2 linked regions of the Variovorax paradoxus genome follow. The protein of the gene in region 1 interacts with the protein of each later gene in a pairwise test. Links are inferred from orthologs where the notes say so. Each region holds a gene or a part of one and is shown on either strand. Other genes may lie near its edges.

What was found. Proteins that work in one complex are often made in the same cells at the same time.
Region 2: the proteins of GFK26_RS10870 (region 1) and glmS interact in binary tests that used the Escherichia coli proteins (3 or more experiments, as listed by UniProt). The link is inferred for Variovorax paradoxus from one-to-one orthologs.

What each region holds. Positions count from the first base shown.
Region 1 is NZ_CP045644.1:2,369,708-2,373,622, reverse strand. Bases 501-3,499 are described here. They hold GFK26_RS10870 (phosphatase PAP2/dual specificity phosphatase family protein), read left to right. Parts: upstream 501-1,329; coding sequence 1,330-2,670; downstream 2,671-3,499. Other genes in these bases: GFK26_RS10860 (lysophospholipid acyltransferase family protein), read left to right, coding at 3,166-3,499; GFK26_RS10865 (hypothetical protein), read left to right, coding at 2,663-3,103; GFK26_RS10875 (bifunctional alpha/beta hydrolase/class I SAM-dependent methyltransferase), read left to right, coding at 501-1,333. In the rest of the region: more of GFK26_RS10875, read left to right, coding at 1-500; more of GFK26_RS10860, read left to right, coding at 3,500-3,831; GFK26_RS10855 (phosphatidate cytidylyltransferase), read left to right, coding at 3,828-3,915.
Region 2 is NZ_CP045644.1:390,871-394,327, reverse strand. What follows is about bases 154-3,020. They hold glmS (glutamine--fructose-6-phosphate transaminase (isomerizing)), read left to right. Parts: upstream 154-580; coding sequence 581-2,461; downstream 2,462-3,020. Other genes in these bases: GFK26_RS01715 (TetR/AcrR family transcriptional regulator C-terminal domain-containing protein), read left to right, coding at 2,554-3,020; GFK26_RS01725 (Lrp/AsnC family transcriptional regulator), read right to left, coding at 154-439. Outside these bases: more of GFK26_RS01725, read right to left, coding at 1-153; more of GFK26_RS01715, read left to right, coding at 3,021-3,174; GFK26_RS01710 (hypothetical protein), read left to right, coding at 3,342-3,457. UniProt on the Escherichia coli protein: Catalyzes the first step in hexosamine metabolism, converting fructose-6P into glucosamine-6P using glutamine as a nitrogen source.

The DNA of each region.
Region 1 (3,915 bases):
GGTCAAGCTCTACGTGCCGTTCGCGCGGCCGGGGCTGGCGCTCATGCACAAGCTGCGCGGGCTGTTCTTCGTGAACAGCTACGTGAAGCCGAAGTTCCTCACGCACGACCCCGCGCGCATCGAGAGCTACACGAACGACCCGCTGATCTCGCGCCCCATCGCCGTCAACATCCTGCTGGGCCTGTACGAGGCGGCCGACCGCGTGGTGGCCGACGCCAACGCGATCACGCTGCCGGTGCAGCTGCTCATCTCGGGCGCCGACTGGGTGGTGCACCACAAGCCGCAGCACCAGTTCTTCGACCGGCTGGGCAGCGCCGTGAAGACGAAGACGGTGCTGCCGGGCTTCTTCCACGACACGCTGGGCGAGAAAGACCGGGAGCCCGCGGTGGCGTCGATCCGCGAATTCATCCTGCAGCGCTTCGACGAGCCGGCCGTGCCGGTCGACCTGCGCGAGGCGCACCTGAGCGGCCACACGGCCGACGAATCGCGCGCGCTGGCCGAACCGCTCTCGCCGCTGTCGCCGCGCGGCGCCTACTGGGCGATCACGCGCGGCGGGCTGCGCGTGGGCGGCGCGCTGTCCAGCGGCGTGGCGCTGGGTCACGCCACCGGCTTCGACTCGGGCAGCACGCTCGACTACGTCTACCGCAACCAGCCGCAGGGCAAGGGCGCGCTGGGCCGCTCGGTCGACCGCACCTACCTCGACTCCATCGGCTGGCGCGGCATCCGGCAGCGCAAGGTCCACGTCGAAGAGCTGCTGCGCATCGCGATGGAGCGGCTGGTCGAGATGCACCGCGAGGTGCGGCTCATGGACATCGCGGCCGGCCATGGCCGCTACGTGCTCGACGCGGTGCTGGCCAGCCCGGTGAAAGCCAGCTCGGTGCTGCTGCGCGACTACAGCGACATCAACGTGCGCGACGGCACGGCCCTGATCGCCGAGAAGGGCCTGGAAGACGTCGCCCAGTTCGTGCAGGCCGACGCCTTCGACCGCATGAGCCTTGCGAGCGTGACGCCGCGGCCCACGCTGGCCGTGGTGTCGGGCCTGTACGAGCTGTTCCCCGACAACGAGATGGTGCGCCGCTCGCTCGCGGGCGTGGGCGACGCGGTGGAAGACCGCGGCTACCTGGTCTACACCGGCCAGCCGTGGCACCCGCAGCTCGAAATGATCGCCCGCGCGCTCACCAGCCACCGCCAGGGCGAAGCCTGGGTGATGCGCCGGCGCACGCAGGCCGAGATGGACCAGCTGGTCGAAGAGGCGGGCTTCCGCAAGATCGACCAGCGCGTGGACGAGTGGGGGATCTTCACGGTGTCTCTGGCGGTGCGCGTCGCGCAATGACCGCCCGGCTGGCGCCCCGGCCGTGGAAACGCGCCGCCGCGTGGCTGGTGTTTCTGGGGCCGCTGTTCTATGCGACCTACGGCTTCGCCAACTGGTGGGCCACCACGCGCGCCAGCGTGCCGTCGATGGCCTTCGACTGGGAGCGGCAGCTGCCCTTCTGGGCCTGGACGATCTTTCCGTACTGGACCATCAACGTCTTCTACGCGCTATCGCTGTTCCTGGCGCGCGACCGCCACACGCTCGACCGGCATGCGCTGCGGCTCGTGAGCGCCACGCTCATCGCCTGCACCTGCTTCATCTTCTGGCCGCTGCACTTCAGCTTCGGCCAGCCGCCGGTGGAGGGCGCGCCGGCCTTCCTGTTCAACGCGCTGCGCGGCTTCGACCAGCCCTACAACCAGGCGCCCTCGCTGCACATCGCGCTGGCCGTGATCCTGTGGGACTGGTACCGGCGTTTCATCCGGCCGCTGTGGGCGCGGCTGGTGCTGCATGTGTGGGCCTTCGCGATCTGCGCTTCGGTGCTCACGACCTGGCAGCACCACTTCATCGACATCCCGACCGGCGCGCTGCTCGGCATCTTCTGCGTGTGGCTGTGGCCGATGGCGCGCCGCGTGTCGATGCTGCGCGCATGGCGCCTGGCGCGCGATCCGCAGCGGCTGAAGCTCGCGGGCTTCTACGCCGTGGGCGCGGTGCTGTGCCTGTTCGCGGCGCTGGCGACGGGCGGCGTGGCGCTGTGGCTGGCGTGGCCGGCGGCAGCACTTGCGCTGGTGTCGCTCAATTACCTCGGCTTCGGCGCGCGCGGTTTCCAGATGGACGGCCACGGCCGCATGGGCTGGGCGGCGCGCTGGCTGTTGGCGCCCTATCGCCTGGGCGCGGCCTTCAACGTGTGGCTCTGGACGCGCAAGCTGCCGGCCTCGGTCGAGGTGGTGCCGGGCCTTTGGCTCGGCCGGCGCCCCACGCAGGCCGAATGGCTTGCCGCCGGCCAGCCGAGGCTCGTGAGCCTGTGCGCCGAGCTGCAACTGCCGGCCGGTGTGCCGCCCACGCATGCGCGCTGCGTGCCGCTGCTCGACCTCGTGGTGCCGCCGCCCGTGCGCCTGCGCCGCGCGGCGGCCGTCATCGAAGGCCAGCGCCGCGCGGCAGTGGCCGACGGCACGGCCGTGTGGGTCTGCTGCGCGCTGGGCTTCTCGCGCAGCGCCGGCGCCGTGATCGCCTGGCTGGGCCGCGACCACGGTCTGGCCCACGCCGAAGACACCGTGCGCCGCGCACGCCCCCAGATCGTGCTGCACGCCGCCTGGCGCACCGCACTCGACCCCCTTGGAGGACCCTCGCGCCATGACTGACAACGAACGCGCCACCTGCACCACCCTGGCCGGCCTGTTGCGCGCGGCGGCCGTGCTCGCCTTCCTGGGCCTTGCGCTCACCTGCATCGCGGCGCTGGTGCTGGCGCTCACGCTGCGCGGGCTGTCGAACACCGCCATCCTGGCTTTTGCGGGGGTGATGGTGCTGGGCGTGATCGAACGCTACTTCGCCTTCCGGCTGCGTCTGGACCAGGCGCTGTTCGAAGGCCTGGCCAACGGCCAGATCGCCACGCTGGGCGCGCTGGACAACGCGCTCTCCGTGCTCGGGCTGCGTGACCCGCCGCCGCACCCCAGTGCCCGCGCGCTCGCCGACCGCGTCCAGGGAACCCGCCAACTCATGCAGCGCCACGCCATCGTGATCGCCTGCCAGAACGCGCTGTTCCTGCTTGCCCTCATGACACAGGAAATCGCTTGAACAACAACGACAACGGCACCAACAAGAACGACAGCAGCGACGACAGCGCCCGGCCCGGTGCCATCGTGCGCCGCGGGCTCGCGGTGGTGGCGGGCCAGCTCATCATCGGCGCGGCCGGCCTGCTGACCGGCGTGCGCGCGATCTGGTCGGGCACCACGCCCAAGGCCGAGCAAACGCTGTACTTCGCCAACCACACGAGCCACGGCGACTTCGTGCTGCTGTGGGCCACGCTGCCGTCCGACCTGCGCGCGCTCACGCGGCCCGTGGCCGGACAGGACTACTGGGAGGCCTCGAAGCTGCGCAACTTCATCGGCAAGGACGTGTTCAACGCGCTCATGATCCGCCGCGACGGCTCGGGCCAGGGCGGCAACCCGGTCGACCAGATGAAGGAGGCGCTGGAAGGCGGCGACTCGCTCATCATGTTCCCCGAGGGCACGCGCAACACGGGCGACGACATCCTGCTGCCGCTCAAGAGCGGCCTCTTCCACCTGGCGCGCGCCTGCCCCACCGTGCGGCTGGTGCCGGTGTGGATCGAGAACCTCAAACGCGTGCTGCCCAAGGGCACGCTGGTGCCGATTCCGCTGGCCTGCACGGTGCGCTTCGGCGCGCCGATCCAGCTCGAAGAAGGCGAAGACAAGGTCGCCTTCCTTGCCCGCGCGCGCACCGCCATGCTCGACCTGCGCCCCGAGTACGACCGCATCGAGACCAACGGAGGGACCGCCTCGTGATCGAACTCTCTCCCTTCGCCTGGACCACCTTCAAGCTCTTCGGCGGCGTCTTCGGTGTGCTGGTGCTCGCCTCTTCGATCGGTG
Region 2 (3,457 bases), 2.0 Mb from region 1 along the record:
TGAAGAACGCCTTCACATTGCGCACGTTGGCGTCGGCCGTGAACAGCCGCTGCGTCAGCGCGCCGTAGCCGGGCATGTCGCGCGCCACCACCACCAGCACGAAATCGGGCCCCGGCGACACGCGCCAGCACTGCTGCACCGCATCGTCCGCGATCACGCGGGCCTCGAAGGCGTCGAGCGCGGCGGCGTCCTGCCGGTCGAGCGAAATCTCCACCACCGCCTGCAGGCCGTGGCCCAGCACCGCGGCGAGGCGGTCGGGCGAGAGCAGGGCGACCTGGCGCTCGATGAGTCCCTCCTGCCGCAGGCGCTGCACGCGGCGCAGGCAGGTCGGCGGCGAAATGCCCACCTCGGCCGCCAGGCGCTGGTTGGTCTGCGAGGCGTCCTGCTGGAGCGCGTCGAGCAGCTTGAGGTCGATCGCGTCGAGGGAGATTGATTCCATATCGGTTGGAATTATGGAATAAAACTCCATCTATAGGTTTGAATGAAATAAAACTCCAAAACTGTGGGAATTTAGACGCCTTATTTCCCCGATGGCTCCCTACCATCGAGCCCTTCTGTTCTTCAAGACAAGGTACTCCCTATGTGCGGCATCGTCGGCGCAGCCTCCCATCGCGACATCGTTCCGGTCCTGGTCCAGGGCCTTCAGCGGCTCGAATACCGCGGCTATGACTCCTGCGGCGTCGCGGTGCATGCCGGCGGCCTGAGCCGTGCGCGCACCACCTCGCGCGTGGCCGAGCTGCTGACTCAGGTGCGCGACGACAAGATCGAAGGCCTCACCGGCATCGCCCACACGCGCTGGGCCACCCACGGCGCACCGGCCGTGCACAACGCGCATCCCCACTTCAGCCACGGCCCCGGCGCCGATGCGCCCGCCGCGCGCCCGGGCCGCATCGCGCTCGTGCACAACGGCATCATCGAGAACCACGAGCCGCTGCGCGCCGCGCTCGAAGCCAAGGGCTACGTGTTCGAGAGCCAGACCGACACCGAGGTCATCGCCCACCTCGTCGACAGCCTCTACAACGGCGACCTGTTCGAAGCCGTCAAGGCCGCCGTGCTGCAGCTGCACGGCGCCTACGCCATCGCCGTCATCTGCCGCGACGAACCGCAGCGCGTCATCGGCGCGCGCGCCGGCTCGCCGCTGATCCTCGGCGCGGGCAAGGACGGCACCGAGAACTTCCTGGCCAGCGACGCGATGGCGCTGGCCGGCGTGACCGACCAGATCGTGTACCTCGAAGAAGGCGACGTGGTCGATCTGCAGCCGGGCAAGTACTGGATCGTCGACAAGAACCACAAGCCCGTCACGCGCACCGTGCGCACCGTGCACGCCCACAGCGGCGCGGCCGAGCTGGGCCCGTACCGCCACTACATGCAGAAGGAAATCTTCGAGCAGCCGCGCGCCATCGGCGACACGCTCGAAGGCGTCGAAGGCATCGTGCCCGAGCTGTTCGACGGCATCGGCCAGGACGGCGCCACCGGCGCCAGCGCGCACCGCGTGTTCCAGGACATCGACAAGATCCTCATCCTGGCCTGCGGTACCAGCTACTACAGCGGCTGCACCGCCAAGTACTGGCTCGAGAGCATCGCGAAGATTTCCACGCAGGTCGAGATCGCCAGCGAGTACCGCTACCGCGACTCCGTGCCCGACCCCAAGACGCTGGTCGTCACCATCAGCCAGTCGGGCGAAACCGCCGACACGCTGGCCGCGCTCAAGCACGCGCGCTCGCTGGGCATGGAACAGACGCTGACCATCTGCAACGTCGCCACCAGCGCCATGGTGCGCGAGTGCAAGCTGGCCTACATCACGCGCGCCGGCGTCGAAATCGGCGTGGCCTCGACCAAGGCCTTCACCACGCAGCTCGCGGGCCTGTTCCTGCTGACGCTCGCCATCGCACAGGCCAAGGACCGCCTGAGCGCCGTCGACGAAGCGCGCTACCTGAAGGAAATGCGCCACCTGCCCGTCGCGCTGCAGTCGGTGCTCGCGCTCGAGCCGCAGCTCATCGGCTGGGCCGAAGACTTTGCGCGCAAGGACAACGCGCTGTTCCTCGGCCGTGGCCTGCACTACCCGATCGCGCTCGAAGGCGCGCTCAAGCTCAAGGAAGTGACCTACATCCACGCCGAGGCGTATGCCGCCGGCGAACTCAAGCACGGCCCGCTCGCACTCGTCACGAGCGAGATGCCCGTGGTCGCCGTGGCACCGAACGACGCGCTGCTCGAAAAGCTCAAGAGCAACCTGCAGGAAGTGCGCGCCCGCGGCGGCGTGCTCTACGTGCTGGCCGACGGCGACACGCAGATCGCCAGCGGCGAAGGCCTGCATGTGATCCGCATGCCCGAGCACTACGGCGCGCTGTCGCCGCTGCTGCACGTGGTGCCGTTGCAGCTGCTGGCGTATCACACGGCGTGTGCGCGTGGGACGGACGTGGACAAGCCGCGGAATCTCGCTAAAAGCGTGACGGTGGAGTGAGGGCGCGCGGGGGCGCGCAACTGTTCGCACCTATCCAAGTTTTCGAATGCTAAAACTAACTTTGTTAGTTTTAGCCAAGCGATTCAAGCACCATGCGAATTCAACGAGATCAGGTAATCAGTTCAGCGTTGGCCCTCCTTGCGGAAGACGGAATAGAGGGCTTGACTCTGCGAAAGTTGGCGCTGGCGTTGCAGATCCAAGCGCCCTCGCTCTATTGGCATTTCCCCAACAAGCAGGCGCTGATCGACGGGATGGCAGACGCTCTGGTCGAGACGGTTGCGCGCGACATTTCTCCGACGCAGCCGTGGGACGATCAAGCCCGCTTGATAGCGCGCGAGCTCCGTCAGGCTTTGCTGGCTCACAGAGACGGGGCTCGCGTGTTCGCAGGGACCTACGTGGTGACAGACAACGTCTTGCGCACCAGCGATGCCTTGATCGGCGCTTTTGTTCGATCCGGTGCGAGCGCGCATCGTGCAGCCAATGCAAGTCTGAGCTTGCTGTATTTCATCCTTGGTTTCGTCATGGAAGAGCAAGCACTGGGGATCGACAGCACCATGGATGTGGCCGTCCGAAAAGATGCCTTCTTTCAGTTGGCGCAGAGCAAGTATCCGCATTGCTGGGAAGCACGCCACACATTTTTCAGCGAGGACTTCGATAGCCGATTCAGTGACGGCATCGACCTTTTCATCGCAGGGTTCAAGTCCACGCTCTAGCTTGTCGGACGCGTGCCACCCGCTCCGACGTTATCTATGCCCCGCACGCAGGCCATGGGGCACGCCCGCCTCTTTACGCAGAAACCGTCCAGGCCATCAGCGATACGATTGATCAATCTAACGTCGTTAGATAAAATAGTCTATCGCCGTTAGTTGGATGGATCCTCATGCGTATCGATAGCACTCAGTTCCCCTTGGTCTGGATGTCCTCGGATATTTCAGCCAGCGACTGGGAAGTTGACCTCAACGCACTCATCGCTCGCGGCGAGAGGTTCGTGTTCTT